Regions from separate parts of the Vreelandella gomseomensis genome, predicted to be linked through region 3. Evidence: predicted binding sites of a transcription regulator. Region 3 holds the regulator's gene; each other region holds the start of a gene.
The links. Region 3 encodes sigma-54, which starts transcription at its own class of promoters, with help from an activator protein. Its sites were predicted from a motif close to TGGCACNNNNNTTGCTNT; they were not measured.
Positions count from the first base shown of each region.

Region 1: the regulator sigma-54 is predicted to act here: its motif matches at 5,739-5,756, upstream of speB (agmatinase).
Region 2: the regulator sigma-54 is predicted to act here: its motif matches at 5,965-5,982, upstream of QC815_RS00260 (NarK family nitrate/nitrite MFS transporter).
Region 4: the regulator sigma-54 is predicted to act here: its motif matches at 2,043-2,060, upstream of feaR (transcriptional regulator FeaR).

Region 1 covers NZ_JARWAI010000012.1:97,517-105,083, reverse strand. The annotation lists gene QC815_RS15065 (carbohydrate ABC transporter permease) at 1-655, opposite strand, end outside; gene QC815_RS15060 (carbohydrate ABC transporter permease) at 652-1,536, opposite strand; gene QC815_RS15055 (ABC transporter substrate-binding protein) at 1,614-2,897, opposite strand; gene QC815_RS15050 (ABC transporter ATP-binding protein) at 2,908-4,065, opposite strand; gene QC815_RS15045 (sigma-54 interaction domain-containing protein) at 4,177-5,595, opposite strand; gene speB (agmatinase) at 5,800-6,750, shown strand; gene QC815_RS15035 (YjiH family protein) at 6,883-7,567, shown strand, end outside.
Region 2 covers NZ_JARWAI010000001.1:49,270-56,836, forward strand. The annotation lists gene QC815_RS00235 (LysR family transcriptional regulator) at 1-97, opposite strand, end outside; gene QC815_RS00240 (peptidoglycan DD-metalloendopeptidase family protein) at 433-2,136, shown strand; gene QC815_RS00245 (L,D-transpeptidase family protein) at 2,218-3,855, opposite strand; gene QC815_RS00250 (murein L,D-transpeptidase catalytic domain family protein) at 3,966-4,715, shown strand; gene QC815_RS00255 (patatin-like phospholipase family protein) at 4,807-5,853, shown strand; gene QC815_RS00260 (NarK family nitrate/nitrite MFS transporter) at 6,140-7,492, shown strand; gene QC815_RS00265 (nitrate regulatory protein) at 7,559-7,567, shown strand, end outside.
Region 3 covers NZ_JARWAI010000002.1:216,763-224,329, reverse strand. The annotation lists gene mlaE (lipid asymmetry maintenance ABC transporter permease subunit MlaE) at 1-331, opposite strand, end outside; gene QC815_RS03170 (ABC transporter ATP-binding protein) at 328-1,152, opposite strand; gene QC815_RS03165 (KpsF/GutQ family sugar-phosphate isomerase) at 1,422-2,405, shown strand; gene QC815_RS03160 (KdsC family phosphatase) at 2,423-2,959, shown strand; gene lptC (LPS export ABC transporter periplasmic protein LptC) at 2,966-3,544, shown strand; gene lptA (lipopolysaccharide transport periplasmic protein LptA) at 3,548-4,042, shown strand; gene lptB (LPS export ABC transporter ATP-binding protein) at 4,053-4,799, shown strand; gene QC815_RS03140 (RNA polymerase factor sigma-54) at 4,903-6,318, shown strand; gene hpf (ribosome hibernation-promoting factor, HPF/YfiA family) at 6,405-6,713, shown strand; gene QC815_RS03130 (PTS sugar transporter subunit IIA) at 6,718-7,191, shown strand; gene rapZ (RNase adapter RapZ) at 7,283-7,567, shown strand, end outside.
Region 4 covers NZ_JARWAI010000003.1:255,730-263,296, forward strand. The annotation lists gene QC815_RS05290 (aldehyde dehydrogenase family protein) at 1-847, shown strand, start outside; gene feaR (transcriptional regulator FeaR) at 944-1,906, opposite strand; gene QC815_RS05300 (helix-turn-helix domain-containing protein) at 2,087-3,025, shown strand; gene QC815_RS05305 (NAD(P)/FAD-dependent oxidoreductase) at 3,022-4,311, opposite strand; gene QC815_RS05310 (Rid family hydrolase) at 4,402-4,827, opposite strand; gene QC815_RS05315 (ornithine cyclodeaminase family protein) at 4,909-6,048, opposite strand; gene QC815_RS05320 (LysR family transcriptional regulator) at 6,260-7,162, opposite strand; gene QC815_RS05325 (NADH-quinone oxidoreductase subunit L) at 7,292-7,567, shown strand, end outside.

The DNA of each region.
Region 1 (7,567 bases), on a different contig from region 3:
CCAGCGGCCACAGGAAGTTGTTCCAGTGGTGGCTGATGGACACCAGGCCGTAGGCAAGGTAGGTGGGCTTGGCCAGCGGTACATAGACTTTCCACAAAATTTCCAGCCAGTTGCAGCCTTCGATACGCGCGGCGTCCTCAAGCTCCCGGGGGATGGTCTTGAACGTCTGGCGCAGCAGGAAAATCCCAAAGGCGCTGGCCACGTAGGGCAGGCCGATCCCGGTGATGGTGTCGATCAATCCCAGCCCGCTGGCGATGCGGTAGTTCTCGACGATCAGTACTTCGGGGAACACAAACAGCTGAATCAGCACCAGCATGAACAACACATTCTTACCGGGTACGGGAAAACGTGCGAAGGCAAACGCCGCCAGGGTGCAGACCACAAACTGGGCGAACACCACGCCGGTCACCAGCGCGAAGGTATTCAGGTAGTAGCGGGCGAAGGGCGCCTGCGTCCAGGCATCGGCAAAGTTTTCCAGCGTTAGCGGGGCGAAGAGCTCAAAATTCACCATGAATTCGCTGGGGTGAAAGGCGGCCCAGAACGCATACAGCAGCGGAAAGACCCATATAACCGCCAGCAGCCATGCAGCCACCATTTCAAGCGACGGAACGGAGACGTAACGAGAGTGGGGCGCAGTGGTTGTTGTGGTGTTCATTGATAGTGCGTCCTGCGATCAAGAATCGTGAACTTAAGCGTGGCCACCACGGCCAGCACCAGCAGAATGACCACCGTGATGGTCGCCGCTGTGGTGCGGTCGAAGAACGAGAAGGCATTTTCGTAGACGTAATAAAGCAGCAGGTTGGTGGCGTTGTTGGGCCCGCCTTTGGTCAGGATAAACAGGTGATCCACCACGCGTACCGCGTTGATCAGCGCATTGATCAATACAAAGAGTGTGGTGGGCATCAGCAGCGGAAAGGTAACCCGCCAGAAGAAGCTCCAGCGGCCAGTCCCTTCAAGGTCGGAGGCTTCCTTGAGTTCCGGTGGAATACTCTGCAGCGCGGCCAGGTAGAAAATCATGAAAAAGCCTGCTTCCTTCCACACCGACATGACAATCACCGAGCCGAGGGCGACGCTTGGGTCGCCGAGCCAGTTAACGCCGGAAAATCCCAATGTTTCCAGCAGGCTATTGAACAGGCCGATCTGGGGCGCGTAGAAAAACATCCAGATATTGGCGGCGGCGATCATGGGCAGGATGGTCGGTGTGAAATACGCCATGCGCACGAAGCCGCGACCCGGCAGCTTGCCGTTGACGAACAGCGCCATGCCCAGCGCCAGGGCGATGGAGGTAGGAATGGTGCCCAGCGCATAGAGCAGGTTATTACGCGCTACCTGCCAGAAGGTTGGGTCGTCGAACAGCACCTGATAGTTCTCGACTCCGACAAACGCCGCGGGCTCGCCGCGAAAGCCGGGAAGAAAAAGACTGTTGATGACGGTCATGATGGTAGGCAAGTAGGCAAAGGCAGCCAGGAGTACGGCAGCGGGCAGTAACAGCAGCGCGCCGTACAGCTGTAATTTACCGTGGGCGGTTAGGGTCATGGCGGATCACCGCGAGTCGGAAAAGCCGGGGCGCACCCCGGCGAACATGGAAGCGTTCTGTTTTCTTCTAATGCGCCTTAGCGGGCGTAGCGGCGTAGCACTGCTTCGGCTTCCTGCTGCGCCTGGGTAAGGGCTTCTTCAGGGCTCATCTGTCCGGTCAGGGCGGCTTGCACGGCGTTGTCCAGGGCGCGGCGCACGCGGCCACCCTGGTAAGTGGAGAGCTCCGCCGTGCTGTGCTCCAGCTGATCCCGGGCGACGGCGGCGGGGGCGAAGTCTTTAACATAATCGCGCAGCGCCTCGGTCTCGTAGGCAGCGGGGCTGACGCCCATGTAGCCGGTCTCGATCGACCAGGCAGCGGCGCGTTCAGGGGCGGTCATCCAGCGGATGAAGGTCATGGCCGCGCGCTGTTCTTCTTCCGTCGTATCCTTGAAGACGTAGAAGTTGCCACCGCCGGTGGGGCTGCCGCGCTGGGTTTTCATGGGCAGCATGGCGACGCCGAAATCAAAATCGGCGTCGCTACGCACGGCGCTCAGGTTGCCGGTGGTGTGCCACATCATCGCGGTGGACTCTTCGATAAAGTTCTGGCGCAGCGTGCCCCATTCAATGGTGTCGTCAGGCATGGCATCGTGCTCATCGGCCAGCGATACCCAGTATTCAAGCGCTTCAATGGCGGCAGGGTCATCAAAATAGACCTCGGTACCGTCTTCGCTCATCAGCCGGTGGCCGTTCTGGAAGGCGAAGGCCTGGAACATCCAATAGGGATAACCGGTGGAGGGCACCATGACGCCCCACTGTTCGCCATCGGAAGCCTCGCGCACGGTGGCGGCCATTTCGGCCATCTGTTCCCAGTTTTCGGGGGGCGTCTCAGGGTCGAGTCCGGCGGCTTCAAAGGCGTCCTTGTTCCAGAACAGCACGATGGTGGAGCGCTGGAAGGGAATGCCGTAGGTCTTGCCGTCCAGTCGGCCGTTTTCCATCAGGCCGGGGTAGAAGCTGTTGAGCCATTCGCGTTCTGCGTCGCTTTCGACAAGGTCGTCGAAGGCCACAATGGCATCTTGCTCCAGCAGTTCGTAGAGGTCGATGGAGAACATCACCGACAACTGCGGCGTATCACCCGCTTCCATCGCCGACATCGCCCTCACGCGGGTGTCGTCGTAGTTGCCGGCGTAGATGGCTTCCACGTCGATATCAGGATGCTCATTTTCGAAATCTGCTACCAAGTCGTCGACCACATCGGTTAACGCACCGCCGACGGCGACCGGGTAGTACATGGTCAATTCGACCGGGTCGTTGGCGGCGACCTGACCGGCGCTGAGCAGGCCAGCGGTTAGGGCAGAAAGAGCAAAGGGGATACGGGCACGCATGGGGAACACCTCAACGTTGGGATTGGAGCTGGGAGTGGCGGGTTTCGTCTTGCGATGAACCGATGGGTAACTCGCTTTCCGGCGGAGCAGTGGGCATTAGTGAGTAAGCGGTCAGGTCGTCACGACGCAGGCCGTCCTCGGCGAAGAGGTGCGCGGCGGACGCAGGCCAGCCGATCCGGCAGTGCTGGCCGGTAATCGCATGGCGGCCGCGCAGTCGGATCCGCAGGGTATGGTCGCCGACCGCCAGGTGGGCGATGGTATCGGCGCCCAGATATTCGTCGCTCAGCACCTTTGCCGGTACCCCGGAGGCTGATGCAGGGCGTAGCTCGATATCTTCCGGGCGGATGCCCAACTGACCGTTGGCGGCTTCCAGCGGGGCTACCGTTGTGTCGGGTTCGCTTTCAATCACGGCACCATGTTCGCCTGGCACAAGCGGCAGCAGGTTCATGGCCGGGCTGCCGATAAAGCTGGCGGCGAAGGCGCTGGCCGGGCGGTTGTAAAGCTCGTCAGGGGTGCCGTCCTGCACGATCTTGCCGTGCTGCATCAGAATCACACGGTCGCCCATGCTCATGGCCTCGACCTGGTCATGGGTGACGTAGATCACCGTCATGTTCAGACGGCTTTGCAACGCCTTGATTTCCCTGCGCATATCGCTGCGCAGCCGGGCATCAAGGTTGGATAGCGGCTCGTCCATCAGGCAGATCGGATGTTCGGAGATCACCGAGCGCGCCAGCGCCACGCGCTGGCGCTGGCCACCGGAAAGCTGGGCCGGTTTGCGGTTCAGATAGTCGGTGAGGTCAACGAGTTCGGCGACCTTGGCCAGCCGCTCGCGCTGCTCGGCCTTGGGCACCTTGCGGCTGCGCAGACCAAACACGATGTTGTCAGCCACGCTCAGGTGCGGGAATAGTGCGTAGGACTGAAACACCATGCTCAGCCCACGATCCCCAGGCGGCAACCGGGTAACGTCGCGATCACCGATATGAATACGCCCGTCGCTGGCCTCTTCAAGGCCAGCAATCATGCGCAATGTGGTCGATTTTCCACAGCCCGACGGCCCCAGCAAAATGACGAATTGCCCGGGCGTGACATCGAAGGAAATACGATCGACAGCGGGTATCGCGTCCCAACGTTTGGTAACGCGTTCCAGGCGGATACGCGATTGGTCCATAACACTCATCACCGGCTGTTGGTTGTTATTGATCCAGCTTGTGTTGAAGGTGTTGCAATTGCGTGACACTTACATGGATGGGGTATTACGTTCGCTGTGTCAAGCGATAAATCATTTGGCGACTTTGATGCCGTAGCGGTGCAGCCGCCGGACGACGCTTGACTGGCTGATGCCCAGCCGTTCGGCGATGGCGTAGGTGCTGGGCAGCGAGGTGCTTAGCTGCAATAGCGTTTCGCGTTCCAGCCGTTCGAGATACTGCTTGAGGCTTTCCTGAGGGGCTATCGGTAAGCTTGCCGGTGATGAGTGAACGCTCGGCATGCTGGCGGCGTCCTGTTCGGCGTGGGGCTGAAAGGCGGGCGCTTCGATCTGGTCGGTGGGGCTCGAGAGCCAGGCTCTTTCCAGCCAGTTTTCCAGCTCGCGCACGTTACCGGGCCATTCGCTGCCCATCAGCGTCGACCATACCTGGTTGCCCAGAATCTTATGTCGCCCGTAGCGCTGGTTTAGCCGCTCCAGGCAGGCATCGACCAGGTCGGGAATGTCTTCGCGTCGATCCCTCAACGGCGGTAACGTGATGGGAATCACGTTCAAACGGTAATAAAGATCCAGACGAAACCGGCCGGCTTCCACCTGTTTGCCGAGATCCTGATTGGTGGCGACCACCAGGCGGAAATCGACGCGACGCGCGCGCGTATCGCCCAGGCGGGTCAGGCTGCCATCCTGGATCACCTTGAGCAGTTTGGTTTGCATCAACAGCGGCAGCTCGCCGACTTCATCCAGAAACAGCGTGCCCCCTTCGGCCTGCTCCAACAGCCCCGCCTTGCCCTGCCGCGCGGCACCGCTGAAAGCGCCGGGCTGGTAGCCAAACATCTCGGACTCAAACAGATTTTCGGGGATCGCCCCACAGTTGACGTCGATAAAGGGGCCGTCACAGCGCTGGCTCCAGCGGTGTAGCTGCTTGGCAAAGGCGGTTTTCCCCACCCCTGACTCCCCGAGCATCAGTACGTTGGCGTCCGAGGGCGCGACGCGCTTGAGCAGCAAGGCAACCTCGCGCATCACATGGCTTCTTACCCGAAGATCATCCAGTGCGTCGTCCAGTGCCTGTTCCTCGGCATCCGGCGCTGCCTGGCTGCGCTTCAGGTGGTCGCTGAAGCGTTTCTGCAGCAGCGCATATTCGTCCTGAAGCAGTTGTAGGTCGGTTAAGTCCCGTGACCGGCTGATGATGCGCTCAAGCTTGCCTTCCACAAAGACAGGATAGGCCTCGGCAATCACCCGACGACCCGTTCCAGTCACCTGCATCAGCTGGGCCGGGCGGCGGGTGCGCATCACCTCCAGGGTGATCGACGGCCTGAGAACGCCCACCTGCTGAAGCTGCTGAACGGTGCTGGACAGCAGCTCTTCACGGGAAACGCCATAAACGGCCTCGGCACCGGGGCTGACATCCAGCACCCGGCCGTCGCCTCCGACGATGAAAAAGTGGTCGTTGGCGGTTTCCACAATGGTTTCCAGTACGCGCCTGTCTATTTCGCTCATGGCCTGTCACCCATCGCCAGCGGCGTTCGGTCAGTGATTCATAAGTGAATTGCTGATTCATTTATGAATTGATTGCGGGGTTTTTTGAGTCATTTTTGCATCAAATGGCCGGCGCGACCACTGATTTATCGGCATCGGCGACTTGGCATGGTCTATGCAACACCGTTACGAGACGAGTAAGAAAACAAATCCAAGGAGATGACGATGTCGCAGTTTAACCAGCCGCTGGGCGGCAACTCCATGCCGCGCTTTGCCGGCCCCGCGACCATGATGCGCCTGCCCACCCAGGATACCGCCGAGGGCCTGGATGCGGCCTTTATCGGCATTCCCATGGATATTGGCACGTCAAACCGCCCGGGCACACGCCTTGGGCCGCGCCAGATCCGCGATGAGTCGCGCATGCTGCGCCCCTATAACATGGCGACCCGCGCCGCGCCCTTCGAAAGCCTGCAGGTGGCGGACATTGGCGATGTCCCCATCAATACGTTTCATCTGCCAAAAAGCGTCGACATCATTACCGCGTTTTACGACGAGGTGCTCAAGCATGACTGTATTCCGCTATCGCTCGGCGGCGAACATACGCTCACTCTGCCGATACTGCGGTCCATCGCCAAGAAACATGGCCCGGTAGGGCTGATCCACGTCGATGCCCACGCCGATGTGAACGAGCACATGTTTGGCGAGCCGATTGCCCATGGCACGCCGTTTCGTCGTGCCCAGGAAGAGGGGCTGCTGGCCGCCAACAAGGTTGTGCAGATAGGCCTGCGGGGGACGGGATACGCCGCGGAAGATTTCGACTGGTGTCGTGAGCAGGGCTTTCGTGTCGTTCAGGCGGAGGATTGCTGGTACCGCTCGCTGGCGCCGTTGATGAAGGAAGTGCGCGAGCAGATGGGCGATATCCCGGTGTACATCAGCTTTGATATCGACGCCCTGGATCCCTCGGTTGCCCCCGGTACGGGCACGGTGGAAATGGGCGGCCTGACGTCTTCCCAGGGCCTGGAAATCGTTCGTGGTGCGGCAGGCCTGAACATTGTCGGCGGCGATCTGGTGGAAGTGTCGCCACCCTACGACCCCAGCGGCAACACCGCGCTAATGGGGGCCACGTTGTTGTATGAAATGCTCTGTGTACTGCCGGGCGTGAAACGCGGCAGTTAATCAGATGATGGCATTACAAAGCGCCGGTGTAACAAGGCGCGATCCATAAATAGACAAGGTAAGAAGCGGTGCTGGCCGCCGCTTCAGAAATCGCCAGCTCACCTCCAATAAACCTTCAATACAGGTGAACCCATGTCCTCGCATGTGCAGCTAGACGAGCCAAGCGCCGATGAGCCGATCCAACGGCGTCATCTCATCAAATTCTTAATTCCCTCCTTGATCGGGGTGCTGTTGTTCTTGGTGCCCTTTCAAGTGGGCGACACCATTAACATCGGCATGGGCCTGATGGCCGATGGATTGCAAACCCTGCTGGGTGCGGCCTTGCCTGCGATCGCTACGGTGGTTTTGTGCTTCTCGGTCGTGGCCACGCTTTATGCCAAGCTGGCCAACCCCCGGTGGGCAGAGTCGGGCGTGCTGTATGAAATGTTTCACGTCGGGCCGGTATGGTTGGGTATGCGCATTCTGGGCGCACTGTTTGCCTTGATGACGTTTTTTCAGGTGGGCCCCGAATTCGTCACCGCATCGTTTACCGGTGGGGTGATGCTCAACGACCTGGCGCCGGTGCTGCTGACCTTCTTCTTTTTTGCCGCGCTGCTACTGCCGTTTCTGGTGGAATTCGGCTTTATGGAGTTTATCGGCAGCCTGGTGCGCAAGCCGTTCCGGGTGATCTTTAATCTGCCGGGACGCAGCGCCATCGATGCCACCGCGTCGTGGATGGGGTCGGGTACCGTCGGCGTACTGATTACCACGCAACAGTATGAGCAGGGCTACTATAACGGCCGCGAAGCCTCGGTGATTGCCTCCAACTTTTCGGTGG
Region 2 (7,567 bases), on a different contig from region 3:
AGGGGCTTTTATGCACGGCCTCGGCGGCCCGAGCAAACCCTCCATGGTCAACCACGGCGGCAAGCATCTGCCACTGTGCAAGTGTTACCCGAGACATTTCGATTTCCTCGACGCAAAACAGCGAAACAATCCGCTAAACATTCGAAAAACCCCTCTAGAATGCCAGCATTTGTGCTTGATTACCGTACCCCGAACTAACTAATCTGCGCAGTCATTGTGTTGATGGGCAAAGATGACGAACGCCTGCCATTACATTTATTAGCAAACAGTGTTCAAAAATCCGTAACGCCGGTCTGGTGCATGCGTCATTAGGCGTAAGTTCATTTTATGGATGGACATACAGTCTAGGAACCCCCGCTATCATGGGTTATGGTTCATGGGTTTATTCGCTTTAGTTACTTTTAAATCACGAAATTGGCGGCCCATTTACCCATGTTGCGAATCCTTCATTCGCTGCCCCGCACGCACAAATTGTTACTGTTACCCGTAGCCACCATGGTTACCGTGCTGGGCACACAAAAACTAATCACGACATATCACGACCTGAGCCAACCCGATGCGTCAATGGAAAGCGTTCTGGTTCCCCTACCAAGCGATTCCACGCCGGGCGTTCCTTCTCTGAATAAACAACGAACGCCTGTCGCCGATGCCATTGACCGCGCCTCCCGCGCCCTCGACGCTACCCGGGAAAACATCCCCCTTAGCGAGCTCAAGGCAACCGAAATTGTCGACCTCGACGTTATTGACGGCGCTGAAGCCGATATCGAGGTTCAAGCAGCGAGCGTTCTTTCACCTACTCTTGACACCGACACGGTTGAGAACAGCACGTTGAACGACGGCGCTCTGCACATGGCCGTTGTCGTGGGTACCTTGACCAGCGGCATGCTGGACGTCGACCACGCTCCCGCCACGCAGTTGGCCGATGCCACTGCCGACGCCACGTCCTATGAAGATTATGGCGCCGACCTGTTTGGCGATGTGTCCTTCCTCGACCTGGAACTCGCGGCTGAAGAGACGTTCGTGCCCGAGTGGGAAACCCACATCGTCGAGTCCGGCGAAACCTTCGCCGTACTGGCGCAGAATCAGTTGGGTCTGGGATACAGTGAAGCGCTTCGACTGCTCGACGACGTCCCTGATCCCAGGATGCTGACCCACTGGCGCGCCGGGCACAGCTTCGACTATCAGTTGGACAAAGAAGGCCGCCTGCTGTCGCTGCGCATGATGAAGAATACCCGCGAAGGAGTGCTGATCGAGCGCGAGAACGATCAGTTCGCCATTACCGGGATAGAACGCCATGGCGAGCCCGTGCAGCGCATGTACGCCGGCACCGTCAGCGGCAGCTTTGCGCGTTCAGCCCAGTCGACGGGTCTCGACAGTGGCGCCGTCACGGCACTGACCCTCCTGCTCCAGAAAAAACTCGATTTTCGCCGCGATAGCCGTCGCGGCGATCGCTTTCAAGTGCTGGTCGAATCCGATATGATCGACGGCGAAACGCTGGATTCGCGCGTTCTGGCAGTTAAGTACCAAGGCGAACGCATGAACTTGACTGTCGTGCGCAATGCCACCGACGATAAATTTTATACACCGGATGGCAGCAGCCTGGATCCGGCGTTTGCGCGTCGCCCCTTCGAAGGCAACTACCGCTTGAGTTCAGGCTTCAACCCCCGCCGCAAACACCCGGTTACCGGACGCATCAGCCCGCATAATGGCACCGACTTTGCCATGCCGATCGGCTCGCCCGTCACGGCGCCTGCCTCGGGACGGGTCGAAAAGGTTGCCAACCATTACGCCGCCGGACGCTACATCGTCATTCGTCACGATAACGGCTACCGCACGCGCTACCTGCATCTCTCCAAGCCGCTGGTCAGCCAGGGCGAGCGGGTCGAGATGGGTGAGCGTATCGCGCTTTCAGGCAACTCCGGCCGCAGCACCGGCCCCCATCTGCATTACGAAGTCATCGTCAACAACTCCCCGGTGAACGCCATGACCGTGGAGCTGCCCGAAAACACCAGCCTCGACGGTGACACCCTGGTGGCGTTTCAGCGCCAGGCGGCTCCCATGCTGGCCGCACTGGAAAGCGGTGAAACCGGCACCATCAGCCTGGTCGATAACGACGCCGCGGACGCTGACGAGTAACTATCACAGCGCCCTGCGATAACTAGAAAAGCGCCACTTCTTGGAAGTGGCGCTTTTTTATGTCGGCCGCGCGGGTGCCGCTCAACCGGATAGCCGACGCTGACTAAGCGCCGCGTCTACCTTGGCATCGTGGCCGTAGATATCCGGGCGGAATTCGATCTCGCCCTGGGCGTTGGGCCAGGCGGTCAAATAATGCAGCGCAATCGGCACGCGCCGGGGCAAGCTTACCTGGTGGTCATTGCCACGGCTGGCCATCAGGCGCGACAGCTGCGCCGAACTGCCGGTATCCCGGAGCAACAGCTGGGCAAAATGGGTAACACCCTCCACCCTGACACAGCCCGAGCTCAGCGCGCGCCGGTGCCGCTGAAAGAGCCCCTGGGCAGGCGTGTCGTGCAGGTAGATCATGTGGTTGTTGGGGAAGCGCACCACCACGCGCCCCAGCGGGTTGGCACTGCCCGCCACCTGACGCAGCATGATATTCCCCGGCCGCTCCCAGTCGACTGTCTCGGCCGCCACTGGGTTACCCGAAAAATCAACGACCTGGATGTTCTCGTCGGCGAGATAACCGACATCATCGCGCACCCGGGGAAGGACATCCTCGCGCAGAATCGTCGGCGGAATCGTCCAGCTTGGGTTAACGGTCAGATGGGTGATCGCCGAGTGTATCACCGGGGTCGCACGCCGCGGTGTCCCCACGATAACGCGAGTCTGCCAGTGCTCGCCGTTGGGCCTTGTGTAATGCAGCCGGTAGCCCGCCAGGTCGACCCACGCGCTCGGCGCCGCATCCGATTGGGCGCCCATCCAGCGGGCGCGTTCAAGATTGACCCTGAGCTGATCGGCCCGTGAAGACAGCGGCACGTTGAGCGCACGACGTGTCTGCTCGCCGACGACGCCATCCTCCTGGAGCAGATGACGACGCTGGAAACGCTTGACCGCCGCGGCCAGCGGCGCGTCAAACTCACGCTGATCCGGGGCATTGGCGTCGATGTGCGGATAAGCCTCGGGGTTCGCCGCCAGTAGATGCGCTTCGCCCCAGTGCGTCAGCCGGCGACGCAAGGTGAGCACATCGTCATGCCGATCCCCCAGCCGCAACGATTCCTCACGCCGACCCAGGTAGGGCACGCTGGACTGGGAGGCACGCGACTGGAAGTCGGCATAGGCCGCCTTTAGCTGGCGATACGCCGGCGTATCAGGACGCGCCTGATCCAGCGCGGCCGCAATATCCATCTGATTGACCGCCTCGACCACCCGCGCCATCGAGTAGCCACGCGCTGGCCGCTCGCCATCCCACTGACTGCTTAACAGCCGAGGGTTCAACCGCCCGCGGTTCAGGTCATCAAGTGCCTGCAGCAGCGCCCGGCTTGCCCGCAGTTCAAAGGCGACCTGGGCCGATGCTCCGGCTGCCTGGCTACGTTCAAATCCTGCCATCAACGACCCGGCCGCATAGTGATCCGGATGGATCCCGTCCTGCACCAGGTCGTCAAGCCCCGCGACCAGCGCCCCCACGCTTGCCGAGCTCGTCCACACCGGCTGGTAGTCGCGGTGCGCGTAAAAGCGCTCGACGGGCAGGTGTTGATCGCTTTCGGTCACTTGCGCTTCCAGCGCCTCGCGCAGCGGCGCCGAGGTTTCGGTCTCGGCCACGGCACTACCGACCACGCCCGCGCTCAGGCAAAGCGCCACCCCTATCGCCCATTGTCTTAATGGCTGCCGCTCGTTCATTGGCCTCTCCTTGCGTTACTATGATCGCCCCGACAATGCGGTGTACTTCCTTTGTGATAATAGCCGGTTGGCGCCGGCCCCACCGCGTGCTAGCTGCAGGATGAACCTATATGATGCCACTTTTTTCGTCGCGTGCATGGCTTGTCTGCCTGCCGGTCACCTTTTTGAGCCTACCGCTTCACGCTGCCAGCTTTTTCAGTCAGGTCAATGCGGCACCGCCTCACGGCGTTCTGCCTCTGCATCATCAGCTGCTTCAGCTTGCCCCCGGGGCCAGCCCGGAGGCACTCCGCCTGGCCGCCCAGGCACTCAGCTGCCGCGATCCCCATGCCGAGCGCCTGGCCGTGATCGATTACTCGCTACCGTCAACCGAGCCGCGCCTCTGGGTATTCGATCTGGCACAGCACGAGCTGATGTTTCAGGAGCTCGTCTCCCACGGACAGGGATCCGGCGATGCCCAGGCGGAGACTTTTTCCAACGTTCCCGACAGCCATCAATCAAGTATCGGGCTATTCAAGACAATGAATAGCTATTACGGCCGCAACGGCTATTCGCTGCGCCTGGAAGGACTCGAAGCCAACGTGAACGATAACGCCTTTGAGCGCGCCATCGTGATTCACGGGGCCGACTACGTCAGCGAGGCCTTCATCGATCAAACCGGCCGGTTAGGGCGCAGCCATGGCTGCCCGGCGGTTCGCGAAGAGGTCACCTACCCGCTGATCGACAGCCTGAAGGGCGACCACTATGTCTTCGCGTACTACCCGGATCAAGAATGGCTGGCGACCTCTCAGGTGATCAACTGCCCGAATGCACCGTCGCTCGCCCAGCACTACCCGATGGCAGACAGGCCTGACGATAGCTGAATGGCTCGGAAGATAACGGTTCCAGCCGCGATGTGCCATGCTGGTAGCCATCTGGCTGTTAGTTGACCGCCAACCGCAAGGAGGCAAGCCAATGGTTCAACCCAAATCGTTAGACCTGGCCTTACAGGGAGGCGGCGCCCACGGTGCCTATACCTGGGGCGTCATTGATCGCTTACTGGCGGATGACCGCGTTGAGATCGAAGGCATCAGCGGCACCAGCGCCGGGGCGATGAACGGCGTAGTGATGGCCGACGCCCTGACCCGCGGTGACAAGGAAACCGCCCGCGAAGCCCTCCACGACTTCTGGCAGGCGGTCAGCCGCGCAGGGATGGCCAGCCCGATTCGTCGCACGCCCCTGGACAAGCTGACCGGCAACTGGAGCCTTGACCACTCGCCGGGCTATATCGCCATGGATCTAATGAGCCGCCTGGTCTCGCCGTATCAGTTCAACCCGCTGAACGTGAACCCGCTGCGCGAGATCCTCGCCGAGCGGATCGACTTTGACCGAGTTCGCCGCTGCGAACAGCTCAAGCTGTTCGTGACGGCCACCAACGTGCGTACCGGCAAGCAACGGGTGTTCCGCCGCCAGGAGATGAGCCTGGAGGCGGTCATGGCATCGGCCTGCCTGCCGTTTGTGTTCCAGGCCGTTGACATCGACGGCGAGGCCTATTGGGACGGCGGGTATATGGGCAATCCGGCGCTGTTCCCGCTGATGGAGGAATGTAGCGCCCGAGATATTCTGCTGGTGCAGATCAACCCGATTCGCCGGGACACCGTCCCGACCACCGCCTCGGGCATCATGAACCGCCTCAACGAAATTACCTTCAACTCGGCGCTGATAAAGGAAATCCGCATGATCGCCATGCTCAAGCAGGTGCTTGACGCCCAGGGCATCGAGAACTGCTATCAGCAGGCACTGTTTCACCGCATCAGCGGCGAAGGCGCGCTGCAAGACCTTTCGGTTTCCAGCAAGCTCAACGCCGAATGGCCCTTCCTGTGCCATCTGTTTGAACAGGGGCGCGCGGCGGCCGACCGCTGGCTGGAAGACAACCTCGACGCGCTGGGCCATCACTCGACGCTGGATATCGAGGATGTCTACCAGGACGACAGCGCGACGCCTGCCGAGGCACCAATATAAGTCAGACCGCGTATGCCAGTGCCCAACCATGCAGCACTGGCCGGGTGGTCACCGCTTGCTCAGCCAACCCCCTAAAAGTAATTAGCTGATAAACATATAAAAACTGCGCCATGGCAACCACTTTGCATAAATGTAAGCAGTGGTGGTAGGCGTGGACCAGGCCCAAGCGGGTACGAGTGCGTCGAACCTGACCTTCAATGAAGAAGGCATGTTCTCGTGAACCGATAACGCTGCGCGATTGCTGCGCAGGGTATTGAACTCGTAACAAGACCCGTGAGGCCATCCCATGGATATTCGCAACAAGGCCAACCGCATTCGGTTGCTCAATTTTTCGACGCCGCAAATGCGTGCGTTCCATTTTTCCTGGTTTGCTTTCCACCTGTGCTTTTTCGGCTGGTTCGGCATTGCCCCGCTCATGGCGGTGGTCCGCGAAGACCTGGCCCTGACCCAGACCCAGATTGGCAATACCATCATCGCCTCGGTAGCCATCACCGTCATCGTCCGCCTGGTGATTGGCGTATTGTGCGACCGGCTGGGACCGCGCAAGACCTACTCGGGGCTGCTGCTGCTCGGCTCGATCCCGGTCATGGGTATTGGCCTCGCCGATAGCTTCGAGACCTTCCTCATGGCGCGGCTGGCGATCGGCGCCATCGGCGCGTCGTTCGTGATTACCCAGTACCACACCTCGATCATGTTCGCGCCCAACGTGGTAGGCACGGCCAACGCCACCAGCGCGGGCTGGGGCAACCTGGGCGGGGGCACCACCCAGATCGTGATGCCGCTGATCTTTGCCGGCATGCTGATGCTGGGCGTCAACGAGGCGCTGAGCTGGCGGTTAGCCATGGTCGTGCCGGGCGTCGTGCTGTTCTTTACCGGCATTGCCTATTGGCTGTTTACCCAGGATGCCCCCGATGGCAATTTCGACGAGCTGCGCGCCCGGGGCGAACTGCCCGCCGCCAGCGGCGAGCATGGTGCCGTGCAAAACTTCATGACCGCAGCAAAGGATATTCGCGTCTGGGCGTTGTTTGTGGTGTACGGCCTGTGTTTCGGCGTGGAGCTGACGATCAACAACATTGCCGCCATCTACTTTTTCGATAATTTTGAGCTGACGCTGGCAACCGCCGGCCTGATTGCCGGGCTGTTCGGGCTGATGAATATTTTCGCGCGCACCCTGGGCGGCATGTTTTCCGATCTGTTTGCCAAACAGGGCGGCCTGAAAGGACGCGTGCGCTGGTTATTGGTGGCGCTGATATGCGAAGGGATCGCACTGGTTGCCTTTTCACAGATGCACGTCCTGAGCCTGGCCATTGGCATCATGCTGGTCTTCAGCCTGTTTGTGCAGATGGCCGAGGGCGCCACCTACGGCGTGGTTCCGTTCATCAATAAAAAGGCCCTGGGGGCGGTGGCCGGTATCGTCGGCGCGGGCGGCAACGTCGGTGCGGTATCCGCTGCTTTCCTGTTCCGCAGCGAAAGCCTGACCTATCAGCAGGGACTGTTCTACCTTGGCCTGGCGGTACTGGCGTTGGCCTCTTGCGTGTTGCTGGTGCGCTTCAGCGATGCCCAGGAAGCCGAGGAAGCCATGGCCTATCGCGATGCAGTGGGCGACGACACCGGGGCCGGTGCCCTATCGTTACGCTAAACAACGCCGACGGCGGACCTCCACGGAGGTGCGCCGTCCTGGCGGTGAGCCACAAGGAAATGCGTTATGTCTTCA
Region 3 (7,567 bases):
ACGCGGCGACCACCGGGGCCAGCTCGCGCAGCAGCGACAGCGCCACCATCTGCCCCAGAGCGTCCTCGGCGCCAAAGTCGATCAGAATGGTATAACCCTGAAGCGCCAGCACCATGCCGATGAACAGCCCCGATACCAGCACGATCGCCAGCGACAGCACACCGACAAAATGCAGCTGACGAACCCACAGCCGAATGCCTTCGGCCGACGGCACGCCCACGGCCGACTGGGCAAGAAACACCCCGGCGCGGCCAAGCGACTCGACCACGTCGCAGCCCCGCCGCCCCAGGCGGGTAATGCGTGAGACGACCGTCCCCTGTTTGGTGGTCATTTGGCACCCCTCTGAATTACCGCGTCACCCAACATATCGGGATAAAACGCCGACGCCGGGTAATGGAAGGGAACAGGCCCGTCGGGCTCCCCGTGAATGAACTGCTTCACCCGCGCATCCTGATTGACGTCGAGGTCGGCGGGCGTTCCGTGCGCCACCACCTGGCCTTCGGAAATAAAGTAGAGGTAATCCGCGATGGTCAGCGTCTCCTTGATATCGTGGGAGACTACCACCGAGGTCAGACTCAACGCCTCATTGAGCCGCTTGATCAGCTGCACCAGCACGCCCATGGAGATGGGATCCTGACCCACAAACGGCTCGTCGTAGAGAATCAACTCGGGGTCCAGGGCCACCGCCCGGGCAAGCGCAACGCGCCGGGCCATGCCCCCGGAAAGCTCGGCCGGCGTCAGATGGCGCGCACCACGCAGCCCCACCGCCTGAAGCTTGAGCAGCACCAGGTCGCGAATCATTGCATCGGGCAGGTCGGTGTGGACACGCAGTGGAAAGGCGACGTTTTCATAGACATCCAGGTCCGAGAACAGCGCTCCGCTTTGGAACAGCATGCCCATGCGTTTACGCAGGGCGAACAAGGCCTTCCGCGACAGGCGATGAACGTCGTCGCCGTCGATCAGCACACGCCCCTGATCCGGCGTCAGCTGCCCGCCGATAAGCTTCAGCAGCGTGGTCTTGCCCGTTCCGCTTGGCCCCATGATCGCCGTCACTTTGCCGCGAGGAATGATCATGTTCACGCCGCGAAAGATCTCGCTATCACCCCGGGAGAAATACAGGTTCTCGACTTCAATAAAAGGCTCAGTGCTCATGGAACCATCGACTCTCAGGTTGACATGCGCCGGCGGCTCAGCGCTGGCGCGCCGTGCAAACGCCTTACGCCAAGCGGCGGGGGGCGCTTCGTTCCACACAGCGTAAAAACAGTGGTTAAAAAGGATTATCGAACAACGTATTCTAACCCACCCCGACAACGACAAGCGAGTATAGGTTGCCCACGATACAAAACGATAGGGCAAACTGCTCGCCGTCAATGTTACTCTTGCACCCTGTTTGTCATTTTTAACGAGCCACGCCAACACCCATGCCCGCGACCACTGCTACTACGCCCTTTCGTCAAAGCGCATTACGCACGCTGAACATCGAGCAGGCCGCCATTGCCGGCCTGGCCGCCAAGCTGGATGCGCACTTCGACCATGCCTGCGAGCTGATTCTGGACTGTCAGGGCCGCGTGGTGGTCACCGGCATGGGCAAATCGGGCCACATTGCCGGCAAGATCGCCGCGACGCTTGCAAGCACCGGCTCACCGGCTTTTTTTGTTCACCCCGGTGAGGCCAGCCATGGCGACCTTGGCATGATCACCCGCAGCGACGTGGTGATCGCGCTTTCCAACTCCGGCGAAACCGCCGAGGTCACGGCATTGCTGCCGCTGCTCAAACGGCTCGGCACGCCGCTGATCAGCATGACGGGCAGGCCCACATCGACCCTTGCGCAACACGCAAACGCCCACCTGAACAGCAGCGTCGACCGGGAAGCCTGCCCGCTAGACCTGGCGCCGACAAGCTCGACCACAGCCGCGCTCGCGCTCGGCGATGCACTCGCCGTCGCCCTGCTGGAAGCACGCGGCTTCACCGCCGAAGACTTTGCCCTGTCGCACCCCGGCGGCAGCCTGGGCCGGCGCCTGCTGCTGCGCGTACGCGACCTGATGCATGAAGGCGACCGCCTGCCCCAGGTACCGCTGGGCAGCCCGCTGCGCGATGCGTTACTGGAAATCACCCGCCAGGGACTGGGATTCACCTGCGTGGTCGCCCCGGACGGCCAACTGGCCGGCGTGTACACCGATGGCGACCTGCGCCGCACCCTGGATAGCGTCCATGACTTGCGCGACGTACGGGTGGACGAGGTGATGACTCGCCCCGGCAAGCGCATCTCTCCCGACCTGCTGGCCGCCGAAGCCGTGCGCATCATGGAAGACAATCGCATCACCGCGCTGGCGGTAGTGGATGAACAGCAGCGCCCCGTAGGGGCGCTACACATGCATGACCTGCTTGCCAGCGGCGTCATTTAACTGAATTCGGAGGCTCAATGACCCTTTCCGCTGACCTACTCGACCGACTCCGCCGCGTGCGCTTATTTGCCCTGGATGTCGATGGCGTCCTGACCGACGGTCGGCTTTACTTTCAGGCCGACGGCGTCGAGATCAAGGCCTTTCACACCCAGGATGGCCACGGGCTCAAGCTGCTCAAGCGCGCCGGCATTTCCGTCGCCCTGATTACCGGACGCGATTCGCCCATGGTCAGCCAACGTGCCGCCGCCCTGGGCATTGCTCACGTCTACCAGGGCTGCGAGGACAAACTGGCCACCCTGCGCGGGCTCTGCCAGCGCCTGGACATCGAACTTTCCCAGGTGGCCTACTGCGGCGACGACCTGCCCGACCTGGCCAGCATCAAGCGCTCGGGCGTAGGCATCACCGTGCCCAACGCCCCCGACTACATGCACACCCATGCCGATTGGGTTACCGAGCGCCTGGGTGGCCACGGGGCCGTGCGCGAAGTGTGCGACGCGATGCTGGATGCCCAGGGCCACTGGGGCGCGGTCGTCGATACTTACCTACACGGCTGAGGCATGATGCTGAAGCGACTACGCACGCGCCTGGGCCTCGCCCTGATCGTACTGGCGCTCGGCGGCCTGCTGGTATGGCTGGATCCCGGCGGCCCGCGAACCGTTACACCCGATCCCGACGCGCGGGCGGAAGAGCCCGGCCATGTGCTGCACAACGCCGAGCTGACGCTGTTCGACGCGCAGGGCAACATCCAGCAGGGACTGACCACGCCGCGCCTGGTGCACACCCCCCAGACGGCCTCCACCCAGGCGGAAACGCCCCGCGCCACGCTGTATGACAGCGAACGCCGGGTGTGGAACGCCACCGCCGAGGTAGGTACGCTCGACACCAACGCGCAAGCGCTGACGCTCTCGGGCAATGCGCGGCTGATAGCGCCCGAAGAAGGCTGGCAGCTGGACACGGATGTCCTGCACTATGATGGCAAGACCGCCCACGCCTGGAGCGATACCCCCGTACTCCTCCAGCAGCCACCCCAGCGCATGACGGCGCAACGGATGGATGCATGGCTCAACGACGAGGAAGTGCGCCTTGAAGAGAATGTGCAAGGCTACCACCCTCCCGAGACGCAACCTGGACAGGAATAACACATGAAAGCGCTTATTTACACGGCCCTGGCCGCCGTCTGCCTGGTTCCGCTTTACGCCACGGCCGACAATCACCAGCAACCGGTTGAGGTTGAAGCCGACCGGCTGGATCTCGACCAGCGCGCCGGCACGGCGGTGTATACCGGTGACGTGGAAGTTCGCCAGGGCGATATGCTGATCAAGGGCGACACAGTCGAAATTCAGCGCAACGAGGCAGGCGAGCTGTCGCGTGCCACCGCTCTGGGCGAGCGCGCCTACTTGCGTCAGCAACCCGAGAATCAGGAAGGCCCGCTGGAAGGCTGGGGACGCCGGGTGATCTATCACGTCGCCGAGCGCCGCGTGGAGTTGATCGACCAGGCCGAGATCATCCAGCAAGGCGACCGTTTCACCGGCGGGCGGCTGGAATACTTCATCGACCGGGAGGTCGTCCAGGCGCGTTCCGACGTGGAGAACCAAGAACCGCAGCGAATTCGCATGACGCTGCAGCCCGAAGAGTAAGGAGAGCCCGATGGCCGCCGCCGACCCTGCCACCCGCACGCTACACGCCCGCCACCTGGCCAAAAGCTACAAGCGCCGGCGCGTGGTCAAAGACATCAACCTGGATATATCCCAGGGCAGCATCGTGGGGTTGCTAGGTCCCAATGGCGCGGGCAAAACCACCTCGTTCTACATGATCGTCGGCCTGGTCAAGGCCGACGCGGGCAGCGTCGCCATCGACAGCCTCGACCTTTCCCGCGCGCCCATGCACGAGCGCGCCAAGGCGGGCATTGGCTACCTCCCCCAGGAGGCGTCGATCTTTCGCAAGCTGACCGTCGCCGACAACATCATGGCAATCCTTCAAACGCGCAAGAACCTCGACCGCGCCGGTCGCGAAGCACGCCTGGAAGCACTGCTGGAAGATTTCCACATCACCCATATCCGCGATAACATGGGCATGAGCCTGTCCGGCGGCGAGCGCCGCCGCGTCGAGATTGCCCGGTCGCTGGCCACCGAGCCCGCGTTCATCCTGCTTGACGAGCCCTTCGCCGGCGTCGACCCTATTTCTGTCGGCGATATCAAGTCGATCATTCGCGCTTTGAAGGCACGTGACATCGGTGTGCTGATTACCGACCACAACGTGCGCGAGACGCTGGATATCTGCGACGTGGCCTACATCGTGGGCGACGGCCATATCATCGCCAGCGGCACGCCAAGCGCTATTCTTGACAATCAGGAAGTGCGCGACGTTTACCTAGGTGCTGATTTCCGTCTGTAAAGCTGTCAATGGCATATTTATTGCCTGTGGCATACTTATTGCACTTGCACCAAAACACAACACACACTAGGGTGGATGCTTTCCGATAACGAGTGGTTCTCAGATGGTCATGAAAGCTTCTCTTCAACTGCGGATCGGCACCCAGCTCACCATGACACCCCAGCTGCAGCAGGCCATTGCCCTGCTGCAGCTATCCACGCTCGATTTACGCCAGGAAATTCAGCAGGCCCTCGACGCCAACCCGATGCTCGAGCAGGAAGACGAGTTCAGCGAGCAGGCCACCAGCGAGCCCGAGGAAACCGAGTGGGCCGACAGCATCCCCACGGAGCTCTCCGTCGACAGCGACTGGTCGGATACCTACCAAGACATGGCAGGCAGCGGCAGCTCGAGCAGTGAGGGCCCGGACTTTGAACGCCAGGCGGCCGGGCAAAGCCTCCACGGCCATCTTCTGTGGCAGCTCGCCATGACCGATTTGAGCCGCCGCGAGCAGCTGGTCGCCGAAAGCCTGATCGACGCCCTGGATACGAACGGCTACTTGACCCAACCGCTCAACGATATCCGCGAGGGGTTGCGCGCCCAGGGCGTGGAAGGCCTCAGCCAGCGCGAGGTCGAAAGCATCCTCATGCGACTCCAGCAGTTCGAGCCCACCGGCGTGTTCGCTCGCGACCTGCGCGAATGCCTGATGCTGCAGCTTGCCGCCCTGCCCGACGACACCCCGCTGCTGATGCCTGCCCGGCGACTGGTTCGCCAGTTCCTGGAAGCCCTGAGCAAGAATGATCAGCGCCTGCTCAAACGGCGGCTCGGCCTGGACGAGGCGCAGCTCGATGAGGTCATCCAACTGATCAGGAGCCTGGATCCGCGTCCCGGCAGCGAGTACACCGTCACCGATGACAGCTACGTGATTCCCGACCTGGTGGTTCGTCACGATAGCGAGGGCTGGCACCTGGAGCTCAACCCGGAAGCGCTCCCCAAACTCCGGATTCAGCCCGATTACGCCAGCCTGATCAAACGCGCCGACAAGAGCCAGGACAACCAGTTTCTCAAGGACCATCTTCAGGAAGCCCGCTGGCTGATCAAGAGCCTGTCCAGCCGCAACGACACCCTGCTACGCGTCGGCCGCGAAATCGTCACCCGCCAGATCGACTTTCTGGAACGGGGTGAAGAAGCCATGAAGCCGCTGATCCTGGCCGACATCGCCGAGGCGGTCGAGATGCACGAATCGACGATTTCTCGGGTCACCACCCAGAAGTTCATCCACACGCCGCGGGGCATTTTCGAGCTTAAATACTTCTTTTCCAGCCAGATCAGCGGCCAGGACGGCGACAGCCATTCGAGCACCGCGATCCGGGCACGGCTGAAGAAGCTGATCCAGGAAGAGCCGCCCGGCAAACCCCTGTCAGACAGCCGCCTTGTCACCCTGCTCGAAGACGCCGGTGTCCACGTGGCGCGGCGTACCGTGGCCAAATATCGCGAAGGCATGGGTATCCCGTCCTCCAGCGAACGACGCCGTTTGCGTTAGAAAGACGGAAACTCGTCACAAGGGCTTTGCTTAACGGCAAAAAGGGTTACAATCGAAGGACAGTCCGACGGATAAGGAGTACGTCAATGCAAGTCAATATTACCGGTCATCATGTAGAACTGACTGACGCCTTGCGTGACTATGTCAACGAAAAGCTGGAACGCGTTGAGCGCCATTACGACAACATCACCACCGTGCAGGTCACGCTCTCGGTCGAGAAAGAGCGTCAACAGGCGGCCTGTACGCTGCACGCCGCCGGTGCCGACTTGCACGCCGAAGCCCTCGACAATGACATGTACGCAGCCATTGATGCACTGGCGGACAAAATTGATCGGCAACTCGTCAAGCACAAGGAAAAAGCACAAGCCCGCGCCCAGGGCGCAGGCGTGCGTTAATTCAATGACGTTAGCCACTATCCTCCCCCCGGAGCGCGTACTTTACGACGTGCCCGGGGGCAGCAAAAAACGGGTGCTGGAGTTTTTCAGCACCTTTATCGCGCAAAATATCCCCAGTCTCGACAGCCAGGAAGTGTTCAGCCGGCTGATCGGTCGAGAGCGCCTGGGCAGCACGGGGATCGGCAACGGCGTTGCCATTCCCCATGCCCGCAGCCCGCATTGCGAATCGCCTATCGCAGGCTTTTTAAAGCTCAACGAAGCGGTGGATTTCGACGCCATCGACGGCGATCCGGTCGATCTGGTGTTTGTCCTGCTGGTGCCCGAAGAAGCCGATGATACCCATCTGGCTCTGCTTGGTCAGGTCGCCTCGATCATGAACGATGCCGACACGCGCCAGCAGCTTCGCAAAACCGAGAGCCAACGGGAGCTGCTGGATCTCATCACGGCCAAGATACGCGACCAGGCTAACAGCCAGTAACCCGCTGGCGAGCCTGGCGGACACACAATGCGTTAACATCGCCATCTGGCTGATTACCCACGTCGCTTGAGCGCAAGCAAGAGAGCTTTCCATGCAACTCGTCATCATTAGTGGCCGCTCCGGGTCAGGCAAATCCATTGCCTTGCAGGCGCTGGAAGATCTAGGCTATTACGCCATTGATAACCTGCCAGCCATGCTTCTGGACGCGCTGATTGATGAGCTGCGTGAACAAGGGGGACGTACCCATCTGGCGGTGAGCATTGATGCGCGCAACCTGCCTGCGGCCCTCGCCGAGCTGCCCAAGCTTCTCGAGGCACTGCGTCAACGCACTATCAAGTGTCAGATCGTGTATCTGACCACCGATGCCCGCATACTG
Region 4 (7,567 bases), on a different contig from region 3:
GGTGCCAAAAGGCGTATTCAACGTAGTGCTGGGCTCTGGCGCCACAGTCGGGACGCGTATTGCCGAGCATCCCGACGTCGGCAAGGTCACCTTCACCGGCAGCACCGCGATCGGCAAGCAGGTCGGCCATGCCGCCGTCGAGCACATGGCGCACTTCTCGCTGGAGCTGGGCGGCAAGAATCCGATGCTGGTGCTGGAGGACGCCGATATCGACAAGGCCGTCAATGGCGCGCTGCTGGGTGGATTGTTCAACCAGGGACAGGTCTGCGCGGCCGCCTCGCGGTTCTACGTGCATCGTAGCCTCCACGACACCTTCTGTGAGCGACTGGCCCAGGCCGTCGATGGCATGCAGGCAGGGCCCGGGATGGATCCGCAGGCACAGGTCAATCCGCTGGTCTCGAAGCGTCAGCAGGCGAGCGTGCAGGGCTACATCGACCGTGCCCGCGATCAGGGCGCCAACGTCCATGTAGGCAACAAGGTGCCATCCGAGGGCTTCTATGTCTCGCCCACGGTGATCAGCGGCGCCGATCACGATATGGAAATCGCCCGGGAAGAGGTGTTTGGTCCGGTACTCACGGTGATTCCCTTCGACGATGACGAGCAGGCGCTGCGGATGGTCAACGACAGCGAGCTGGGGCTGGCGGCTAGCCTCTGGACCGAGAGCCTTTCCAAAGCCATGGCGTTGACGCCACGCATCGAGGCCGGCACCGTCTGGGTCAACACCCATGTCACCCTGGATCCGGCCATGCCGTTCGGCGGGCTCAAGATGTCCGGGCTGGGCAAGGAATTCGGCCCCGAAGCGGTCAACGCCTACACCGAGCTCAAGTCGGTCTGCATCGCCTACTAGATAGACACGTACAGCGGCCGGCCGCCGTGTGATTGGCAAGATGGCCGGTGCCGATCAGCGGGTGTGCAGTACGCCCGCAGGTCGGCACGCCGCGCATCATGCGGCCCGCGCCAGGTACGCGCGACGGTATTCACGGGGCGAGCTTGCAAACTCGCGCTTGAAAGCACGGCTGAAGTGCGCCGAATCGGTAAAGCCCCATTTGTAGGCAATCTGAGTGATCGAGCGCTTGATCAGCATCGGGCTTGCCAGTTCCTCCGCACAGCGCGCCAGGCGGCGACGCTGAACGTAGCGGCACACCGTTTCGCCGTGCTGTTCGAACAGCCGATAAAGCTGGCGAACCGACATGTGGAAGGCCAACGCCAGGCGTTCCGGCCCGAGTTCGTCCTCATGCAGGTGCTGGTCGATAAACTGCTGCACGCAATTGAACAGCGTGCCATCGGCCTGCTCCATGAACGACGGCGACAGCGCCTGATGTCGGTAGATCGTCGGCAGCAGCGCCACCAGCGAGTCCGAAACCCCCTCCTCTTCTTGTTCGGCCGATGCCAGCGGCTCGGTCACCATACGATTAACCACCAGTTGCAGAATCTGGCTGCTGGCGCAGTCTGCCGTGATCTTCATGAAGGGGATCGACGTCTCGCCGAAGCGCTGGGCGACTTCACGGCGCGACAGGTGAAGCGAATCGTGCTCGATCAGTCCGTGGGGGATAACGTCACAGGCCTCGATGGAATCCATCAGCGCCATCTCGCCCGGACGCAGCACAATCGCCGTATCGTTTTGCACCAGTGTGGCGCGCCCCTGCTTCTGCACGACCAGAAAACAGTAACGATCTTCGTCGCGACGCTGGGCACGGCTGCTGGTCACCTTCTCGGCGTTCGTGACGATGTTGGCAATGTCGATGCCACCGTTGGTACGCGTCGAAACGCTGCCCTGAAAACTGCGCCGATCTCTAGGGGTGCAGTCGAAGTGACCGCAGGTCTGGCGCAGCGCGCCCAGCCAGGCATCGAACGGCATGGATGTTGCAGAGGTTGCAGGAGTCGGTGTTGAAGTCGTGTGTAGCATTGGGTCACCATTTTTATTAACATTTTAATGGTTATACTCACTTTAGATAAAAAAGCGCCTTGGCACCACCCTTCATTGGTCAAGTTTCAGGTTACCTGGTTGCACCGTGCGCTCGCACTGCACGGGTCATTTGCAAAAAGCAATTTGCGTGCCACAAGCGCCACGGGCGGGAGGCTTTTCATGACCATTGCACTGCACCACTGTCTTGATGCGGCGGAGCATGCCCAGCGTCTGGAGGGCTGGCAGCAGGAATCCAGCCAGATCGAAGCCGGTGTTTTCTCGGGCGAGATCGTGGACATATCGAGCCAAGAAATACGGCTGTTTCGTGAAAGCGCCAATCTGGGGCTCTTTCAGCAGATGCACTTTCCCGACTCGCAGTGGCACCTGGTCACGCCCATTCGCTGGCCCGGGGAGGATCTGTACGGCGCCGATACCGTGACCGTCCTGCCGCGCTGCGATCAGTTCTGGAGCGTGGCGCCCTCGAACTACGATCTGCTGGTGGTCTCCATCAACCGCTGCCGTCATGCCTGGCTTGGCCGCGATGAACATCGCCTGCGACGGCTCGACGTGCCGGTGGTGCTGTTGAACCAGGTACGCGAGCAGTGGCAGTTGATGACCGATTACCTGCGCCAGCGCCCCCGCCATGAATTGATGACCCCGGCGCTGCAGGAGTCGCTGGTGCGCCAGCTCGACGACAGCATCGAATGGCTGCTCGGCGACTGCGTTCTCTCGAACGAGCCTGATACCACCAATTACCGGACTCGGCGCTACATTGTCGACCGCTGCCAGGCACGGGTACGCGAATGCCCGGACGAACCGCCTTCGCTGATGGCCCTGTGCCATCAGTTGAGGATTTCCAGACGCACGCTGCAATACAGTTTTCAGTCCGAGGTCGGACAATCCCCCGTGCATTACCTGCGTGCCCTTCGTCTCAACGCCGTGCGTCGCAGCCTGTTACACGACCCCAGCCAGCGCCTGGCCGACGCTGCCGCGAGCCAGGGTTTTTTCCACCAAAGCTACTTTTGCCGCGAATACCGCCGCCTGTTTCAGGAGCTGCCCTCAGCCACTCGGGCGCGGGCGCTCGACACCGACCAACAGGACGCGGCGTCAGAGGTCTAGAACCGTCCGAAGCGGTAGGGTTTTGGGTCGATGATCGGCGTCTTGTCCATGATCAGATCGGCGGCGAGCTGGCCGGCGGCTGGCGAAGTGCCAAAGCCATGCCCCGAGAAACCGGAGGCCAGGGTCAGCCCGGGCACGCCGGGTACCGCATCGATGACCGGGTTGGAGTCCGGCGTGATGTCGATCATGCCCGCCCAGGCTTCTTCGATGGTCGCCTTTTCGAACACCGGCCAGGCCGCCGACAGGTGGCGGTGGGCCTCGTCGTTCAGCCCCTGGTTGATCGGCGGGTCGATGGTGCGCTCGCGCTCGAAGGGCGAGGGGCCGGTTTTCCAGCGCCGCGGCAGCGCGAGCTCCCGCCAGAAATGCTTGCCCAGCGACATCCGCAAAAGCCCCCGCTGGGCGCGTAGTGCGCTCAGGTACTTGGCGCCGACCAGCAGATGATCCAGCGTCAGCGGCGCATCGAGCGCACCGCGCTGGGTCACGATGAAGCCGCCATCCTTGTGCTTGCGAAAGGAGAAATCCGGCCCGCCCACGGCACAGTCGGTGGGGCCCTCCATGGCGGCGGTTCTGAACACCGACAGGATCAGCGGCAGCGTCGGCAGGGAGATGCCGATATTGCCCAGAAAGCGCCGCGACCCCATGCCGCCGGCCAGCAGTACCTGGTCGCACCGGATCTCGCCGCGCTCGGTCACCACCCCGCTCACCCGGCCGCTGGCGCGAGTAATGGTGCGTACCGCGCAGTGCTCGACGATCACCGCGCCACGGGCGATGGCCGCCCGGGCAATGGCGCTTGCGGCAAGTGTGGGCTCGGCGTAGCCGTCGGAGGGGGTATGGATGGCCCCCGCCCAATCGCCGCGACCGCCCGGTACCTTGGCATCGATCTCCCGCGCACTCAGCATTCGTGAATCAAGCGACAGGTCCGAAACCGACTCGAGCCAGGCTTCGTGGACGGCGAGCTGGTCGGACGTACGCGACAGGAACATGATGCCCGACTGGCGATACCCCACGTCGCTGCCGGTGCGCTCGGCCATGGTGGCCCATAGCCGGTCGGAGGCCAGCGCCAGCGGCACGTCCTCGCCGTGGCGGCTGGTCTTGCGGATCCAGCCCAGGTTGCGGGAGGACTGCTCACCGGCAATACGGCCCTTTTCCAGTACCGTGACGGGCACGCCACGCTCGGCGAGCGTCAGGGCGGCGGTCAGGCCGATAATGCCGCCACCGATGATGACTACGGTGGTCGAAGCGGGAAAGTCGTGAGAGGTCTCGACGGGGGCGATAGTCGGTGCCATGAACGCGTCCTGATCGGTCGGTGATCGAACGGGCGCCAGCCGGTATGGCCGGTCACACCCGCCCGATCAGGTTAGAAGCCGAACGACGCCTCACTGAGCGGAGGTGTCGATCCGGATGGTCTCGGCGCTGCCGGCGCCACGGTAGGCGGTCACTTCCAGCTCGACCTTGTAGACCTCGGCGCCGAGCGGCGGGCAGGTCACGGTAATGACCGGGTCGACGCCGCGCATGGTCTCGCCGAACTGGGTCATGACCGTTTCGGTATCGGCCGGGGTCTGGATGAAGATCCTCGCCGACACAATGTCGGACAGGTCGCTTTCGACCGCGCCGAGAGCGCCTTCGATGTTGGCAAAAACCTGTGTCAGCTGTTCGCTGACGTCGTCTGGAATCTCCTTGGTCACCGGGTTGCGCCCGGCGGTGTTGGAGACAAGGATCCAGTTATCGACGGCCACCACGCGCGAATAGCTGGCGTGTTCCTCGAATTTGGAGCCGGTTTTGACCTTGGTGATCGTGCTCATTATGGAAGTCTCGCTATGCAGTCGATGGGCAGCGCGGGCGCTGGCCCGAGCCAGGCATCCGCGCTGGAACTTGTCGGTGCGTTATTTCAGCGCGGGCTGATCCCAAAGGTTCAGCTTGACGCCGATGCCCTGCTCTACGGCCTTGCGGTAGACGACTGTGGCCCAGGCAACGTCTTCCACCGGCATGCCGCCGACCGACATCATGATGATCTCGTCGTCGCTTTTTCGGCCCGGACTGTCGCCGGAGACGATGGCGCCAAGGTCCTCCAGCGCCTTGGCCTCGAGCTTGCCGGCGTGGAGCATGTCCATGAACTTGACGCCGACCAGCGGAATCACGCTATGGGCAGGCTTGGGCACTTCTTCGTACCAGGCTTCGTACAGGCCGGTGTCATCGAGCACCTTGCGGATGTCCGGCGCTTCCATGCCGGCATCGAAGTTGCACGGCGCCGGCATTGCCAGAAAGGCGCCGGGCTTGACCCACTCGCGCTTGACCATCGGGTAGAGGTCGGGATTACCGACTTCGCCGGAGGCGCAGTAGGTCACGATGTCCGAATCGCGTACCACGGCTTCCTCGGAGTCGACTACCTCAATGTTGGTGACCTGCGGATAGTGCGCCTTCACCCAGTCGATAAAGCCGTTGATGTTCTTCTCGCTGCGCCCCTTGATCTTGATGGTGTCGATCTCCGGGCAGACCGCCATGAACGCGGCCACGCTCGTGCGGCCCATCACCCCCGGACCCAGCAGGCCGATAACGCGGGAATCCTTGCGCGCCAGATGGCGAGCACCGACCCCCGGTACGGCGCCGGTGCGGTAGGCCGACAGCAGATTGGCCGACATGTACGCCAACGGTGCGGCGGTGTCCGGGTCGGTCAGCGTGAACATCAGGATGGAGCGGGGCAGATCCTTTTCCCGGTTGGCGATGTTGGAGCCATACCACTTCACGCCGGAGGTGCAGAAGCTGCCACCCAGGTAAGCGGGCATCGCCATCATCCGACGGTCCGCAGTCGGTTTCGGCATGGTGGGAAAGGGCGACTCCTCCGGAAACATGATCATCGCGCCGTGGGAGTCGTTGTTGGGCCCGGCCATGCGGTAATCGCCGATGTGCAGCAGGTGGAAGACCTCTTCCATGGTGTCCACGCAGGCGCCCATATCGGTCACGCCAGCCCGAATCATGTCCTGCTCAGAGAGGTAAATGAAATCGATCCTGGTGTTGTTGTTCATTTCGTGGCCCTCGACAAGTGCTTGTTGGAATGCGGTGCCATTCATCATGCGCATCGCAGGGCAAGGGCGTTAGCACAGATCGGCAACCCGCTCGGGGGCATCGACTAATGGCTAAAAGTACGGACGATATTCCGGGCAGGGGGTCGCTGCCGGGAATAGCGTTTGAGTTGATTATCGGCGGGCTGCCGATGCGCCGGAGAGATTGCAGTGGTTATTCCATGAGTCCAGGACCTAACAGCAAGTCTTGAGGCTGATTGAGCATTTCTTGTAGTACGGATGAGTTAAATCGCCGCTGAATGGTGATGGCATAAAACTCTTCCCATACGCCCGGCAGCGCGCCGTAATCGGTGAGCGTACCCTGCTGCAGTTCGTCACGCACGACGACAGGTGGCATCACGGCAATATGCTGGGTATCCCTGGCCAGCAGGCGCATCATGGCCATGTCGTCTACCTCGGCGGCAATATTGGGGATTAGCCGGTAGTGGCTGCAGAGTTGGTCGAAGGCGAGGCGGGTGGCGTTTTCGACGCCGGGCAGGATAAGGGCGTGCTCGCTCAGCCCATGAGGGAATACCGGTGACGGCGACAGATGGGGCGATGCAATCAAGCTCACCGATTGGCGTGCCAAGCGCTGTGAGTGCCAGGGATGTTCGCTATCGCCACGCACGGGCTGGTTCGAGAGCACGACGTCCAGCTTATGAGCAGCAAGCCGCCGCAGCAGGTCATCCATACCACCGCTTTGCAATATCAAATCCAGATCATCTCGGCCCAGCAGCGGCCGCACAAATCCCTCCTGAAAGTTACGCGAGAGCGTCGCTACCGCTCCCACTCGCACCACTTCTCGATGAGCGTGTCCGCCTTCAGCGAACAGCGCGCTAAGCTCTTCACCCTGGGTGAAAATGGCCTCTGCATAATCAAAGGCAAGCCTACCTGCTTCGGAAAGATGGAGCTGGCGTCCTTCGCGGATAAACAACGCTTGGCCCAAGCGCGCTTCCAACTGGCGAATTTGCTGGGAAAGTGACGACTGCGATACGTGCAGCGACTCGGCAGTGCGGGTCAGATGACCCGATTTGGCCACTTGCCAAAAATAGTAAAGATGGTGGTAATTGAGCTTCATGACATCGCGGCCTCGACAGTGGCTTGGCTTTTCGTTCTTTTTTAAAGAACGTTTTATGAAAAATAAACTATTTTTTATATGATGACGAGAGGGGCATAGTCGTTCGCATACACCTTATGGGGAAAGGCGATGCCAACGTTTGTCGACGTGATCGTACGATTACTACTGGCGCTATGGTTGTTGATTCCAATATCGCTGCTGGTGATGGCGGGTATAAGCGCACGGGCTAGCACCCCGGCATCTTTGCAGCGGGCTTGGAAAATCGGCCGTGGTCTAACCGCGAGCGCGTTGGTGGCCAGCTTGGCGGTCGGCATACTGTTTGTGCTGGATACGCTGGGCGTTTCCACCGGCCTGCCGGAAACCGCGCGGCCGTTGGGTCTCTATCCAGATGGCCTTGCCGTTTGG